Regions from separate parts of the Paenibacillus solisilvae genome, predicted to be linked through region 2. Evidence: predicted binding sites of a transcription regulator. Region 2 holds the regulator's gene; the other holds the start of a gene.
The links. Region 2 encodes Rex, which represses fermentation and respiration genes when NADH is low (regulators of the CRP and FNR family bind a similar motif). Its sites were predicted from a motif close to TTGTGAAATATTTCACAA; they were not measured.

Region 1: nadA (quinolinate synthase NadA) is a predicted target of Rex. The motif match lies at 3,510-3,527, and genes of this name have one in related genera.

Annotation. Positions count from the first base shown of each region.
Region 1 is NZ_JBHSOW010000124.1:6,147-12,833, reverse strand. It holds gene ACFPYJ_RS30445 (type III pantothenate kinase) at 1-2, opposite strand, end outside; gene nadC (carboxylating nicotinate-nucleotide diphosphorylase) at 1-892, opposite strand, end outside; gene nadB (L-aspartate oxidase) at 885-2,504, opposite strand; gene nadA (quinolinate synthase NadA) at 2,545-3,483, opposite strand; gene ftsH (ATP-dependent zinc metalloprotease FtsH) at 3,910-5,910, opposite strand; gene hpt (hypoxanthine phosphoribosyltransferase) at 6,009-6,548, opposite strand; gene tilS (tRNA lysidine(34) synthetase TilS) at 6,648-6,687, opposite strand, start outside.
Region 2 is NZ_JBHSOW010000063.1:29,231-35,917, reverse strand. It holds gene ACFPYJ_RS16990 (tetratricopeptide repeat protein) at 1-800, shown strand, start outside; gene dinG (ATP-dependent DNA helicase DinG) at 826-3,708, shown strand; gene ACFPYJ_RS16980 (redox-sensing transcriptional repressor Rex) at 3,705-4,361, shown strand; gene ACFPYJ_RS16975 (amidohydrolase) at 4,342-5,643, shown strand; gene ACFPYJ_RS16970 (cell wall elongation regulator TseB-like domain-containing protein) at 5,676-6,164, shown strand; gene ACFPYJ_RS16965 (hypothetical protein) at 6,309-6,687, shown strand, end outside.

The DNA of each region.
Region 1 (6,687 bases), on a different contig from region 2:
ACGCCGCCGGTCCCCCTTTCTTCTCGCCCAGATCCAGACTTATATCCAGTGCTTGGAAGGAATACGTTAAACCGCCAACGGAGATCACATCGACTCCGCAAGCTGCGATAGCGTTGATCGTATCCAAGGTCACCCCGCCCGAAGCCTCTACGATGACATACGGGGAATGGGATTTGATTCGAGCCGCTGCTTCCCTCATAAGGTCATAAGACATATTATCCAGCATGATAATATCCGTCCCGCATGCGAGCGCTTCTTCTACCTGCACCATGGACTCGGTTTCGACTTCAATCTTCATCGTATGCGGGATAACCCTGCGCGCAGCTTGCACAGCTGCCGTAATCCCGCCTGATCCTTTAATGTGGTTATCCTTGATCATTACGGCATCATAGAGTCCAAAACGATGATTGGAGCCTCCGCCAACCCGGACCGCATACTTCTCAAGAAGCCGATGTCCCGGTGTCGTTTTGCGCGTATCAACAAGGCGCACCGGCAGGCCTTCGAGAGCCCGAACATACGCGTTTGTCTTGGTTGCGATGCCAGACAGCCGCTGCAGCAAGTTCAGAGCCAGACGTTCGCCTGTAAGTAGGCTGTGCGTGCTGCCCTCTACTTCCGCGATCACCCTACCTTTATCAACCGCGGTGCCATCGGCTGCGAGCGCTCGAAATGTCAATGAAGGATCAACGACTGCGAACACGAGCTCCGCAATGGGCATGCCGGCTAGAATACCGCTCTCTTTGACATGAATGACGGCTTTGGATCTGCTTCCCTCTTGAATAGTCGCCCAGCTTGTCACGTCGCCTGTTCCAATGTCTTCCGCAAGCCATGCCCGTATCTGATCTTTCAGCAATTCGGCGTTTCCGCCAACCGCCGCTATTGTTGTCTTAACCATGATGAATTCGCTCCTCTGCTACGCCGTTTTCCCGATGAAGGACGGAATGCTTACGCCAAACCAGATCATCCCGATCCGGGAAATCCTCCCGATAATGTGCACCGCGGCTTTCCTCCCGCAGCAGGGCTGCCTGACTGGTTAGCATCGCACAGGTCAGCAGGTTGGCGAACTCGAACTCCTCGCGTTTAGTAAGCACAGAATGGAAAATAGGCAGTTGTCGCTTTAATTCTTCCAATCCTTTATTCAGCCCTTGTCCATCACGACGAAGTCCGGCGTAACGAACCATGATCTTCTGAAGCTTCAGACGCTTCTCAACAACGGCTTGCATTGGCGGGCCGCTGCGTTCCATAGACTCGATAATCGGTGCTGTGGAGTCGGAGGTTATTGGCTCCAGTTCATTAATACGCTCTACAATGCGGCGTCCGAATACAATCGCCTCAGATAGAGAGTTGCTTGCCAAGCGGTTGGCCCCGTGAACGCCGGTTGAAGAACATTCGCCACAAGCAAATAGACGGGCGAGGTTCGTTTCACCATGCAGATCCGTCTTAACCCCACCCATCATATAATGCGCCGCAGGCGCGACCGGAATCCAATCCGTCGTCAAATCTAATCCGTATTTCAAACAATACTCATAAATATTCGGGAAGCGATGCTTCACCATGTCCGCAGATTCATGAGTGACATCAATATATACAAATGTCGAGCGTGTGGCTTCCATCTCGCTTACAATCGCGCGAGCAACAATATCCCGCGGCGCAAGCTCAAGCTGCTCATGATATTTCTCCATGAACCGTTCGCCTCTTATGTTGCGCAGGATCGCGCCTTCGCCCCGCACGGCCTCGGAAATCAAAAACCTCGGAGCCCCCGGGTAACAAAGTGACGTCGGATGGAATTGAACAAATTCCATATCCTGTATGTAGGCGCCAGCCCGATAAGCCATCGCAATCCCGTCTCCAGTCGCAACCTCAGGGTTGGTTGTATACCGGTAGAGCTGGCCTGTTCCGCCCGAACAAAGAATCGTCGCTTTCCCGCGCACATAGACACGCTGTCCATCCGGCTTCTGCACAAGTGCACCGATACATTCAACGTTGTCGGTAATAAGATCGATTACGAAATGATCATCCCACACTTCAATTTGGGGATTCTCCTTCGCCTTCACCGACAAAGCACGAACGATCTCAAATCCGGTAGCGTCTCCGTTTGCATGCAAAATACGCCGCTGGCTGTGTGCGCCTTCCTTCGTCAGCGCAAATTCACCATTCTCCTGATCAAACTTTGTGCCCATTTTAACGAGATCCTGCACTCCATTCGTTCCTTCATGAACGAGCACATCTACAGCTTCATTCGAACAAAGACCTGCACCTGCAATGAGTGTATCTTGGCGATGGTAATCAGGGGAATCATCCTCTGAAATAACCGCCGCGATTCCTCCCTGTGCATAACGGGTATTGCTGTCGAGCAGTGATTTTTTCGTGATCATTAACACTTCATTGGTAGCACTCGCTTTAATGGCGGTAAAAAGACCGGCGATGCCGGCCCCGATAACAATGACATCTTTCTCAATAACAGGCAGGTTCTCTAGCGCGACATCCACTAAATATCGAGGTATCATTTGATCGACTTTCCTTTCTACGGAAAGAGAGTAGCGCATGCTACTTCACTTGTAACATGCGCTCCAGGGATAAACGGGCTTGATCAGCAACTTGATCCGGTACATAAATTTGCGGCTGCATCGTTTCCAAACATTTAACAAGCTTCTTCAGGTTGTTTACTTTCATGTTCGGGCAAACCAAATATTTCGTTGCAAAATGGAAGGTTTTATCCGGGCTGTCGAGTCTGAGCTGATAACCGGTTCCATCCTCTGTACCTACGATAAACTCTTTGCAGTCCGATTCCTTGCAATATTTGATGATGGCAGTCGTGCTTCCGACAAAGTCGCCAAGCTTAACAACCTCTGGACGGCATTCGGGATGTACGACGAATTGTGCATTTGGATATTTAGCTTTCATTTCCTCTACATCTTTAACGGTCAGCATATCATGCGTGTTGCAGTAACCTTCCCAGATAATCATCTTTTTATCGGTATTCTGCTGCACGTAGTGGCCAAGATTCTTATCAGGCACCCAAATAATTTCATCGGAATCAACAGAATTCACGACACGCACCGCATTGGCAGAAGTACAGCAAATATCAGTCTCTGCTTTAATTTCAGCCGAGGAGTTAATGTACGTAACCACTTTTGCATGGGGATGCTGTGCTTTGAGCTTGCGCAAGCCATCGACATTGACCATATCCGCCATCGGACAGCCCGCGCGTTCGTCTGGAATGAGAACTGTCTTATTCGGAGCAAGAATCTTCGCACTCTCACCCATGAAATGAACGCCGCAGAAAACAATAACATCGGCATCCGTTTGTGCGGCTTTTTGTGCCAGCAGGAATGAATCCCCGCGAAAATCAGCTACCTCCTGTACTTCGTCGCGTTGATAATAATGAGCTAATATAATAGCGTTACGCTCTTTCTTCAGCTGCATTAAACGTTCCCGCAGCTCGCGGTTTTGTTCCGCCTTGCGCTCGAGAGCCAATGCTTCCATGGTATATTCTCCTCTTTTTGCTGACTTTGTGAACAGAAGCACAAACCTATGCGTAATAGGTCCTATGCACTGCTACGCAGCCTTGCTTATTCAATCCTAATCATTCTTTTAGGATACCCTTCTTAATCAGCCAATCATTCATTCTTGGCAATCACCTGCCGATCAGCTCCGCCGATAAACGGGAGTCCGATAACGCGTGATTAACATTTAATTTACACAAGGTACCGAATACTGTCAACCAACAAAACGAGCCGTTTTAGCCCTTTTGCGAAGGGTTTGGAGGGAAGCTTGCACAAAAGCTTAGCAACCCGCGAATTACGAGCCGCTTAAGCGTTTTCCTAACACATTTTTCATGAAGAGCCGCAGATATTCAAAAAAAAGGCTGCCCTAGCAGTTACCTGCTCAAGGACAGCCTTGAAACCATCATTACGTATTATTAGGTTCGTCATCGTTATTGCCGGCAGGAGGTGGGATGATATCTCCCGCTTCCTTCGTTTGAATGCGCACTTTCACGCCGCCAATCGTATCGATAACCGGTTCTGCTGTCGGTTCTGAACCTTCACCAGCTGTAATCCCTTCACCGCTGCCATCCAGCGTACCGGTTTCGATCAGGCGCTTAATTTGTTCAAGCTCCAGTGTCTCCTCGGTAAGCAGTGTTTGTGCGATTAAGTGAACTTCTTTGCTCTTCTCGTTAAGCAGCTTCTTAGCGCGCTCATAAGAGCTCTGGATGAAACTTTGCATTTCTTGATCAATCTCATACGCGATGGAGTCCGAATAGTTCTGCTCGTGTCCGATATCACGGCCAAGGAAAACTTGACCTTGGGAGCTGCCAAACTGCATCGGGCCGAGCTTATCGCTCATTCCGTATTCCATGATCATGCTTCGTACGATACCTGTTGCTTGTTTAAAGTCGCTGTAAGCGCCTGTACCGATTTCTCCGATGAAAAGTTCTTCCGCTACGCGCCCGCCGAGCAAGCCTGTTACTTTATCAAGCAGCTCCTGTTTCGTCGTCAGCATGCGGTCTCCGTCTTTCGGGAGCATGATGACATAACCGCCAGCACGGCCGCGAGGAATAATCGTAACTTTATGCACCATATCCGCATGCTCAAGGAAGTAACCCACAATGGTATGTCCGGCTTCATGGTAAGCTACAATACGCTTCTCACGATCGCTGATGACACGGCTGCGTTTCTCCGTACCGACGATAACGCGGTCAATTGCTTCGTCAACCTCAACCATTGCGATATCCTTTTTATTACGGCGTGCCGCAAGAAGTGCCGCTTCATTAAGAAGATTCTCGAGATCAGCACCCGTAAAGCCAGTTGTGCGTTTCGCGATAATATCTAGCTTTACATCCTTGTTAAGTGGCTTATTGCGTGAATGTACTTTAAGTACGGCTTCACGGCCTTTAACATCCGGACGGTCAACCGTAATTTGACGGTCAAAACGGCCTGGACGAAGAAGTGCAGGATCCAGAATATCAGGGCGGTTCGTTGCAGCAACGATGATGATCCCTTCGTTTGCGCCGAATCCATCCATTTCGACAAGCAATTGGTTAAGCGTTTGCTCACGCTCATCGTGACCGCCGCCAAGACCGGCGCCGCGTTGGCGTCCGACCGCATCGATCTCATCGATGAAAATGATACATGGCGCATTCTTCTTCGCATTCTCGAACAAATCACGAACCCGTGATGCACCGACACCGACGAACATTTCGACGAAGTCAGAACCGGAGATGCTGAAGAACGGCACGCCTGCTTCACCTGCAACAGCACGTGCAAGCAAGGTTTTACCTGTACCCGGAGGTCCGTTTAGCAGAACCCCTTTAGGAATGCGAGCTCCGACTGCTGCGAATTTACGCGGATCCTTCAGGAACTCAACAACTTCAACCAGCTCTTGTTTCTCTTCATCCGCACCCGCAACATCCTCGAACGTTACGCGCTTCTTCTCTTCGTTATACAAGCGAGCCCGGCTTTTACCAAAGTTCATGACTTTGCCGCCGCCGCCCTGTGCTTGATTAATAAGGAAGAAGAAAAGGATGAAGATAATGACGAAAGGAATAATCGATGTTAAGAAAGTCAGCCAAATGCTCTGGCCCTCCATTGGTTTAACATCCATTTGGAACTTGTTTTTGGCTTGCGCATCGTAAATTTCCTTGATGGCAAATTCCTCAATGTTGGAGTGAGCGTAGAACTTCTCCGATTCCGCCTTATCCGGTTTCTTTATATATTCACCACTGACCAAATAGGAGTAGCCGTCGAACTGAAGCGTAAGCTCTTTGACATTATTGTCATTCAGCTCCTGCCTCAACTGATCATATCGAATTTCAACGGTGGTATCGTTTTGGCTGCTGATAAATTGAAAGATCCCGACAGTCACCAAAAAAATAATTAAATAAAATCCAGTATTACGGATGATCCGATTCATCCCCTACCTCCTCTCAAGACGCTTAAATATTTTACCATAGCATGACTTTCCATCACAAATTGCTGCGCGGTAAGCCATGAAGGGTGAATCGCATCCAATTATTTTTCGTATACTTCCGGCTTCAAAATACCGATGAACGGTAAATTGCGGTAGTGTTCCGCATAATCAAGCCCGTAACCGACGACGAAAGCATCCGGCAGCACAAAACCTTTATAGTCGGCCTCAAGTTCCACTTTGCGGCCTGCCGGTTTGTCGAACAGAGTAACAAGCGTAACGGATTTGGCATTACGCCGCTCTAGAACGTCAATCAAATAACTAAGTGTAAGTCCGCTGTCGATAATGTCTTCCACGATCAAAATCTCCCGGCCCTGAACAGGAGCGTCCAGATCCTTCATAATCTTCACCACGCCGGAAGTCTTGGTGGACTGCCCATAGCTGGATACGGCCATGAAGTCAATTTCGAGCGGAATCGTAATTTCTTTAACCAAATCAGCCATAAAGATAAAAGCGCCTTTCAGAACGCAGATGACAAGCGGATTACGCCCTTCGAACTCGCGGCTGATGGTCTGGCCCAGTTCCTTTACTTTCTGCTGAATCTGGTTTGCGCCGTAAAGCACTTCTTGAATGTCATTCAGCAATGCCTTGCCCTCCTAAATGTTGAAGAAACCGGTGCAGTGCTCATACAAGCATCAGCAATTTCTTCTTGCCTATACTATGAATGGATCAGTGCATCTTATTCAGTCAAAATTGTCCGCTGCCGTAAATAATGCTCTAACC
Region 2 (6,687 bases):
GGATGCAGAAGATGTTCAAGCATGTATTTGCCTCGATGAAGGAAAAGCTTAACGAAATTATGATCCATTATCCGCACGCAAATGAAGACCAGAAGAAGCTGCATGACGAGCAGCTGTCGATGCTTAGACAGTTTAGTGACACCTTTATTGAGGAATGGCTGCAGTTTGAAGAGATCATGGCTGATTTTCGCGAGCTCCAGCTATCCCCGTCGCTTTCATCTTCAAACTTGAAGGCAGAGCCGCCGGATATTTCCGGTATTGCGACTAATCAAGCCGCAGCTGCCGGAGAGGTTGAACAGATGCCAGAAGCGTTGTTAAACTCGCTGTCATCAGGATGCACAAACGATCCCGGTACAGCTGGCGGTAACCACGAGTGTGCTGGCGAGAGCGAGGCTGATTATGAACAGCTGCAAACGATGTTGAAAGGGCAAGGGTATTTCAAGCTTTTCATGTTTCGTGAAGCAGCCAAGCATTTTCAAGAGGCCGTCAGACGTTGGCCGGACGATAATAAGGCCCGATTATTTCTTGCCATGACGTATATGCATGTACAAGAATGGAATGAAGCGCAGCGGCATTTCCAACTGCTTGTTGAAGTAACGGATGATTCCAGATGGCGTGCGCTCGGTCTCAACGCTCTTGGCTGCATACAAGCAGTCCGGATGAATCTGGAGCAGGCTGCAACCTATTTTCAGAAAGCGCACGAAGCCGACCCGGATTTTGCCGACCCGCTGTCCAACATGAAGTCCTGCCAGCAGCAGACGGGTCATTTATCCCTGTTCTTTGGGAGCGGATTGCTTTAGTTTTTGTGAGAGGATCGAAGACCGGATGAATTATGCGGTACTGGATTTAGAAACGACCGGTCATGGGGCCGGCGATGATATGCTACAGGTTGGTCTCGTATTGCTCGATGAAACGATGCAAATCATACGGACTTATAATACATTTGTTAAACCGACGATACCGATTCCGCCTTTTATCACACAGCTGACCGGCATTGATGAGTCGATGGTTGCGGATGCGCCGTCTATTGAGGATGTGCTTCTTGAGCTTATCCCGCTTCTTGAGGATGCCGTGCTTGTTGCTCATAATGTCGGCTTCGATGCCGGGTTTCTAAGCTCAGCGCTTGACCGCTGCGGTTATATGCCATTTGCCGGGCGTAAGCTGGATACAATTGATTTGCTTCGGGTCCTTTATCCAACGCTGACGACTTATCAGCTTGGGGCAGTCACGGAGCTCTTCGGTATCGAGCATGATCAGCACCACCGCGCAGACAGCGATGCATTGGCAACGGCGGAGCTCTTCAAGGAATGTTTCACTAAGCTTGCGAGCTTACCGCTGCTGACGCTGCAGCGGCTGTCTAATTTACTCAGCGATGAAATCGATGATCTGGGCTGGTTTATACAGGAAATGGTGGTTCGCAAAGAAACAACCACCTCCATCGACATGGATGCTTATTCCTATTTCCGCCAGTTTGCCATGAAAGCCGGTGATTGGACGGAGGAACAGCCACCGCGCGGCGAGAATGGCGAAGAAGGCTTGATCAGCGATTACACCTTTGAGAGCTATCTTGATCATATCAAAGACGGTATCCGTTCCATCATACCTGGATACGAAGAACGTGAACCGCAGAACATGATGTTTCAGGAAGTTATCGATGCGCTTGAGAAAGATCGGCATTTGCTGATTGAAGCCGGTACTGGAACGGGAAAATCACTGGGATACTTAATTCCGGCACTCTATTATGGGGTACAGCATAATAAGAAAATCATCGTCAGTACGCATACCATTAACCTTCAGGAGCAGTTAAGGCAAAGAGATTTGCCGCTGCTTCAGGCGGTTATGCCTTATCCATTCCGAGCCGCTGTCTTCAAAGGACGCGGCAATTATTTATGCTTGCGCAAGTTTGAGGGTAAAGTAAATACACAGGACTTCGGAGCCCCGGTGGAAGACCGGATTACAGCTGCCCAAATGGTTGTCTGGCTGAGTGAATCTAATCACGGAGATCAGGAAGAGCTTAACTTCGGCAATCGTGGATCAGAGTTTTGGTCAACGGTATCAAGTGACGCTGATTCCTGCCTCAATCGAAGCTGCCCATGGTTTAAGCGCTGTTATTATCACCGTGCCAAGCAAGAGGCGAATTTAGCCGATGTCGTCATCACGAACCATTCCATGCTGTTCACCGATATTCGCGCGGATCATCGTCTGCTGCCCGGTTATGAGCATCTTATTGTGGATGAAGCTCATCATCTGGAGGAAGTCGCAGGCAAGCATCTCGGTACGCAATTATCTTATCATTCCGTTCAGCATCCAATCGGCAGATTATGCAAAGATGCGCGTAACGGCCAGCTTATTCAGCTTAAGCATAGATTAGCCAACGAGGATTCCGATTACGCCGATAAATGGCGGGAAGAGATCGATGAGGTTGTTCCCGTGTTCGGAGAGTTGCGTGACGAGTGGGACCGCTTGTTCGAAATCCTGTTCTCCATGATGGGGGGAAGTTCAGCAGGAGGCTCTCAGGATGCGGGAGAGGCCGGACAATTTGTGCTTCGTCTTCGGACCAGCAAGCTGCCGGCGAAATGGCAGGAAGCTCAATCCATAGAAGAGATTGTTCACAGCCTGTTAAGTCAGATCATCCGGCCGCTGGATAAGATGTTCGGTAGTATGAAAGAAGAGCTGAACGATCCGGCTATCTCTGCGGTAGTTACGGATTTGAGCGGTACTGTAAAGGATTTGACCCGTGCCAGGGATGAGCTGCGTCTCTTTATGAAGGCCGATAAGCCAGAGATTGTTTATTGGATAGAAGCCAATGGCAATTTCCGGGCGAAGTCGGTTCATCTCTATGCGGTTCCGGCAGATGTCAGCAGTCAATTGCGTGCTTATTTCTTCGATACTAAGAATAGTGTTGTCCTGACTTCCGCAACCTTATCCGTGCAAAAGTCTTTCCAATATGCTTGCGAGCAGCTTGGCCTGCAGCAGGATGAAGAGCAGGGACGTCTTAAGACCGTCCAGCTTCCATCCCCATTTAATTACCGGGATCAAGCACTTGTTATTATTCCGCGTAATTTTCCCGTTCTCAAGGGTGCCGCTGGCGACCCGTTATTCAATGAAATGCTGGTCAAGTCCTTAGCCGAGACCGCTATGGAGACAAAAGGGCGCATGCTCGTCTTGTTCACCTCTTATAAGATGCTCAAACAAGTATATGAGCCGCTTAAAGAAGCACTATCATCCAGCGGAATTCAGCTGCTTGGTCAAGGCATAGACAGCGGAAACCGGAGCAAGCTCACAAGACGGTTTCAGCAGCAGGCGGCATCGGTGCTGCTTGGTACGAGCAGCTTCTGGGAGGGTGTTGATATTCCAGGGGACGCTCTGACTTGTTTAGCGATTGTGCGGCTGCCATTTCAACCGCCCAATAACCCGCTTGTTGAAGCGAAGTCGGAGATGCTGCAGGAACAGAAACAGAACCCGTTTATGAAGCTGTCCATCCCTCAAGCCGTTATCAAGTTTAAGCAGGGGTTTGGAAGACTCGTCCGGACAACGCAGGATCGCGGAATTGTGCTGATTTATGATACCCGTGTCATTGATACGTATTATGGCAAATACTTTCTATATTCACTGCCTGGACCCAAAATCGAGCATATGCATTTGGAACAAATGGTACCCCGGATCAGGGAATGGTTATCGGCAGATCAAGGGGAGATGGTGGAGTGAAGCCTTTCAAAATATCAGAAGCGGTTGTGAGAAGATTACCCCTTTACCTACAGGTGCTCAATGATTTGAATATGCGCGATGTGCAGACGGTATCCTCACAGGAGCTCGGCAATAAGCTTGATCTTAACCCGGCACAAATTCGTAAAGATCTTGCCTATTTTGGAGATTTTGGCCGTAAAGGCATCGGTTATGATGTATCCTATCTGATCGAGAAGATTCGACAGATTCTCAAGCTGGATCAGCCCCTTAACGTTGGACTTGTTGGTGCGGGCAATCTTGGCCGCGCCTTGTGCAATTACAATACGTATTTGAAAGATAACATGAAGATAACTGCAGTATTTGATGCGCATCCCTCAATGGTTGGGGCTTCGATTAACGGGTTGACAGTGCTGCCGATGAGTGAGTTGAACGATACTGTAGCCGCTCGCAATATTCGTATAGGCATTATTACCGTCCCGGCGATTGAAGCTCAAAATGTTGCGGATCATTTCGTAGTGGCAGGTGTTGCCGGGATTTTGAATTTTGCCCCTACCATACTGCGCGTGCCTGATCATGTCCGTATTCATTATGCGGATTTTACGACCGAACTGCTTAGTTTGGCTTATTACTTGGAAAAAGAAGGAGACGACGAAGATGAAACGGTTGTGGATTGAGAACGGTACGTTCGTAACGATGGATGACCAGCGTCCTGTCTTGAAAGGTCATATGGTCGTCGAAGGCGATACCATTCTATATTTGAGCGAAGAGCTTCCGGATCCGCTGCCGGAAGGCGCTGAGCGCATGAACGGTCAAGGGCTCGTATTCATGCCTGGGCTCATCAATACGCACGGCCATGCTGCCATGTCGCTGCTGCGAGGCTATTCCGATGACCAGTCCCTGCAGGTGTGGCTCGAACAAAAAATGTGGCCGATGGAAGCGAAATTTACGGATGATGATGTCCGCTGGGGAACCTCGCTGGCGGTTGCCGAAATGCTTAAATCAGGAACCACAACATTCGTTGATATGTATGACCGGATGAACATTGTAGCAGAGGTTGCCGAGCAGTCAGGCATACGTGCTTTTCTGACGCGCGGTGTTATCGGCTTGTGTCCTCCGGAGGTACAAACCTCCAAGCTAAACGAAGCCAAGCAGTTTGTTCAGGATTGGAACGGCAAAGCCGATGGACGGATTGCAACGATGCTTTCTCCGCACGCTCCTTATACTTGTCCGCCTGACTATATTGTCCGAATCGTTGAAGCGGCCCATGAATTGAATGTTCCACTACATACGCATATGTCGGAGTCGGCTGCAGAAGTTGCGCAAAATGTAAAGGATTACGGCTGCCGTCCGGTAGAGCATTTAGACAAACTGGGCTTTTTCACCCGTCCGGCGCTGCTTGCACATGCGGTGCATTTAACCGATGATGAGATTGCACTGCTGGCTGCCCGCGGAGCCGCTGTGTCTCATAATCCTGCAAGTAACCTTAAGCTTGCAAGCGGTATTGCCCGCGTGCCGGATCTTCTGAAAGAAGGCGTGACCGTTTCGCTTGGAACAGACAGTGCGGCAAGCAACAATAATCTGGATCTGTTCGATGAGATCCGCCTGGCTGCGCTGATTCATAAAGGCGTCTCGGGCGATCCGACTGCTGTACCGGCTCAGGAAGCACTGAAGCTCGGAACCGTATACGGGGCTAAAGCCATCTGGCAGGAGCAGCGCGTGGGTCAGTTGAAAGAAGGATTGAAGGCTGACTTCATTGCGATTGACATGGAGCAGCCGCATTTCTACCCGCAGACTGAAATAATCTCTCATCTGGTATATTCGGGATCAGGAAGAGATGTCGTGCATGTGTGGATCGACGGAAATCAAGTTGTGAAGAATGGCGAATGTCTGCTGCTGGATGAAGCAAAGATCTTAGCCGAGTCTCAGCGCTGCTTTGAAAGGCTGCTGTCCTCCTAATGCGGGCAAATCGTCGAAAAAGGCCTCCGTTTATGACGCCTGGCCGCATCTTATTGGTATCGGCAATGGCTGTTATTGTAATATTGATTGCTCTTAACGTTTATTACCGGTCTGTACAAGCTCCCGTGTGGAAAGAAGAACGGGCAGCCGAAGCTCAGGCACTGAAAGTTACGGATTTGAAAGAAGCGACAGACTCCGAGAAATTCGTCTGGGAAGAGCCTGTCTGGATTGTTAAAGGCAAGGATAAGGATGGCGAGGATGCATATGTCTGGCTGAAGAAGGATAATCCCATTCTCCTAAAAGCGAAGGACGGCTTATCCAAGGCCGATATGAAGCAAAAATTTTTAGAATCTAAACCGGACGCAGATATCCATGATATCAATGTCGGCATGCTTGGCGGCGTGCCGGTTTATCAGATATATTACGACCGTAAACAAGCATCGATAACGAGCTATTACTATGAGTTTTATAAGTTTCAGGACGGGGCATTCATAATCACCTACAAGTTACCCTCCCAATAACGTGAGAAAAGCACAGCGTAAGCAGAATACGCCAGAGCTCCCTGTATTTGCACGCCCTCTTAGGTATCAGAACATGATATACTTTCGTATAGTAGCAGTGATAGACGGAAGGTCATGAACTGATACCAAAGGGGGCTTTTTGCCATGAAAATAAGATTGATGCCTACATTGATTACAGTTGTTCTTTCTGCCAGCTTACTAGTCGGCGGTTGGTTTATTTACCGCAACGTGGCTACTGTTCAACCGCTGGAGCGAATCGTTGCCGAGGTACCAGGCGTTGTCCAAGCCAATCCGGTGATCAGCAATGATGCAGTCACCTTGGATCTTACACTCGATAAGGATGCCAACATCCGTAACATATACGATCGGATCGCAAATGATGGGAAAGCGGTTATCGGCAGCCGGGAGTTAAAGCTCAACATTCAGCCCGTTGCAAATGAAGATCAGACCAAGCTCGATGATGTCTGGTCATCCGTTCTATTCGATGTCGCACAGGCTATGGAGCACCGCAACTACTCGGACA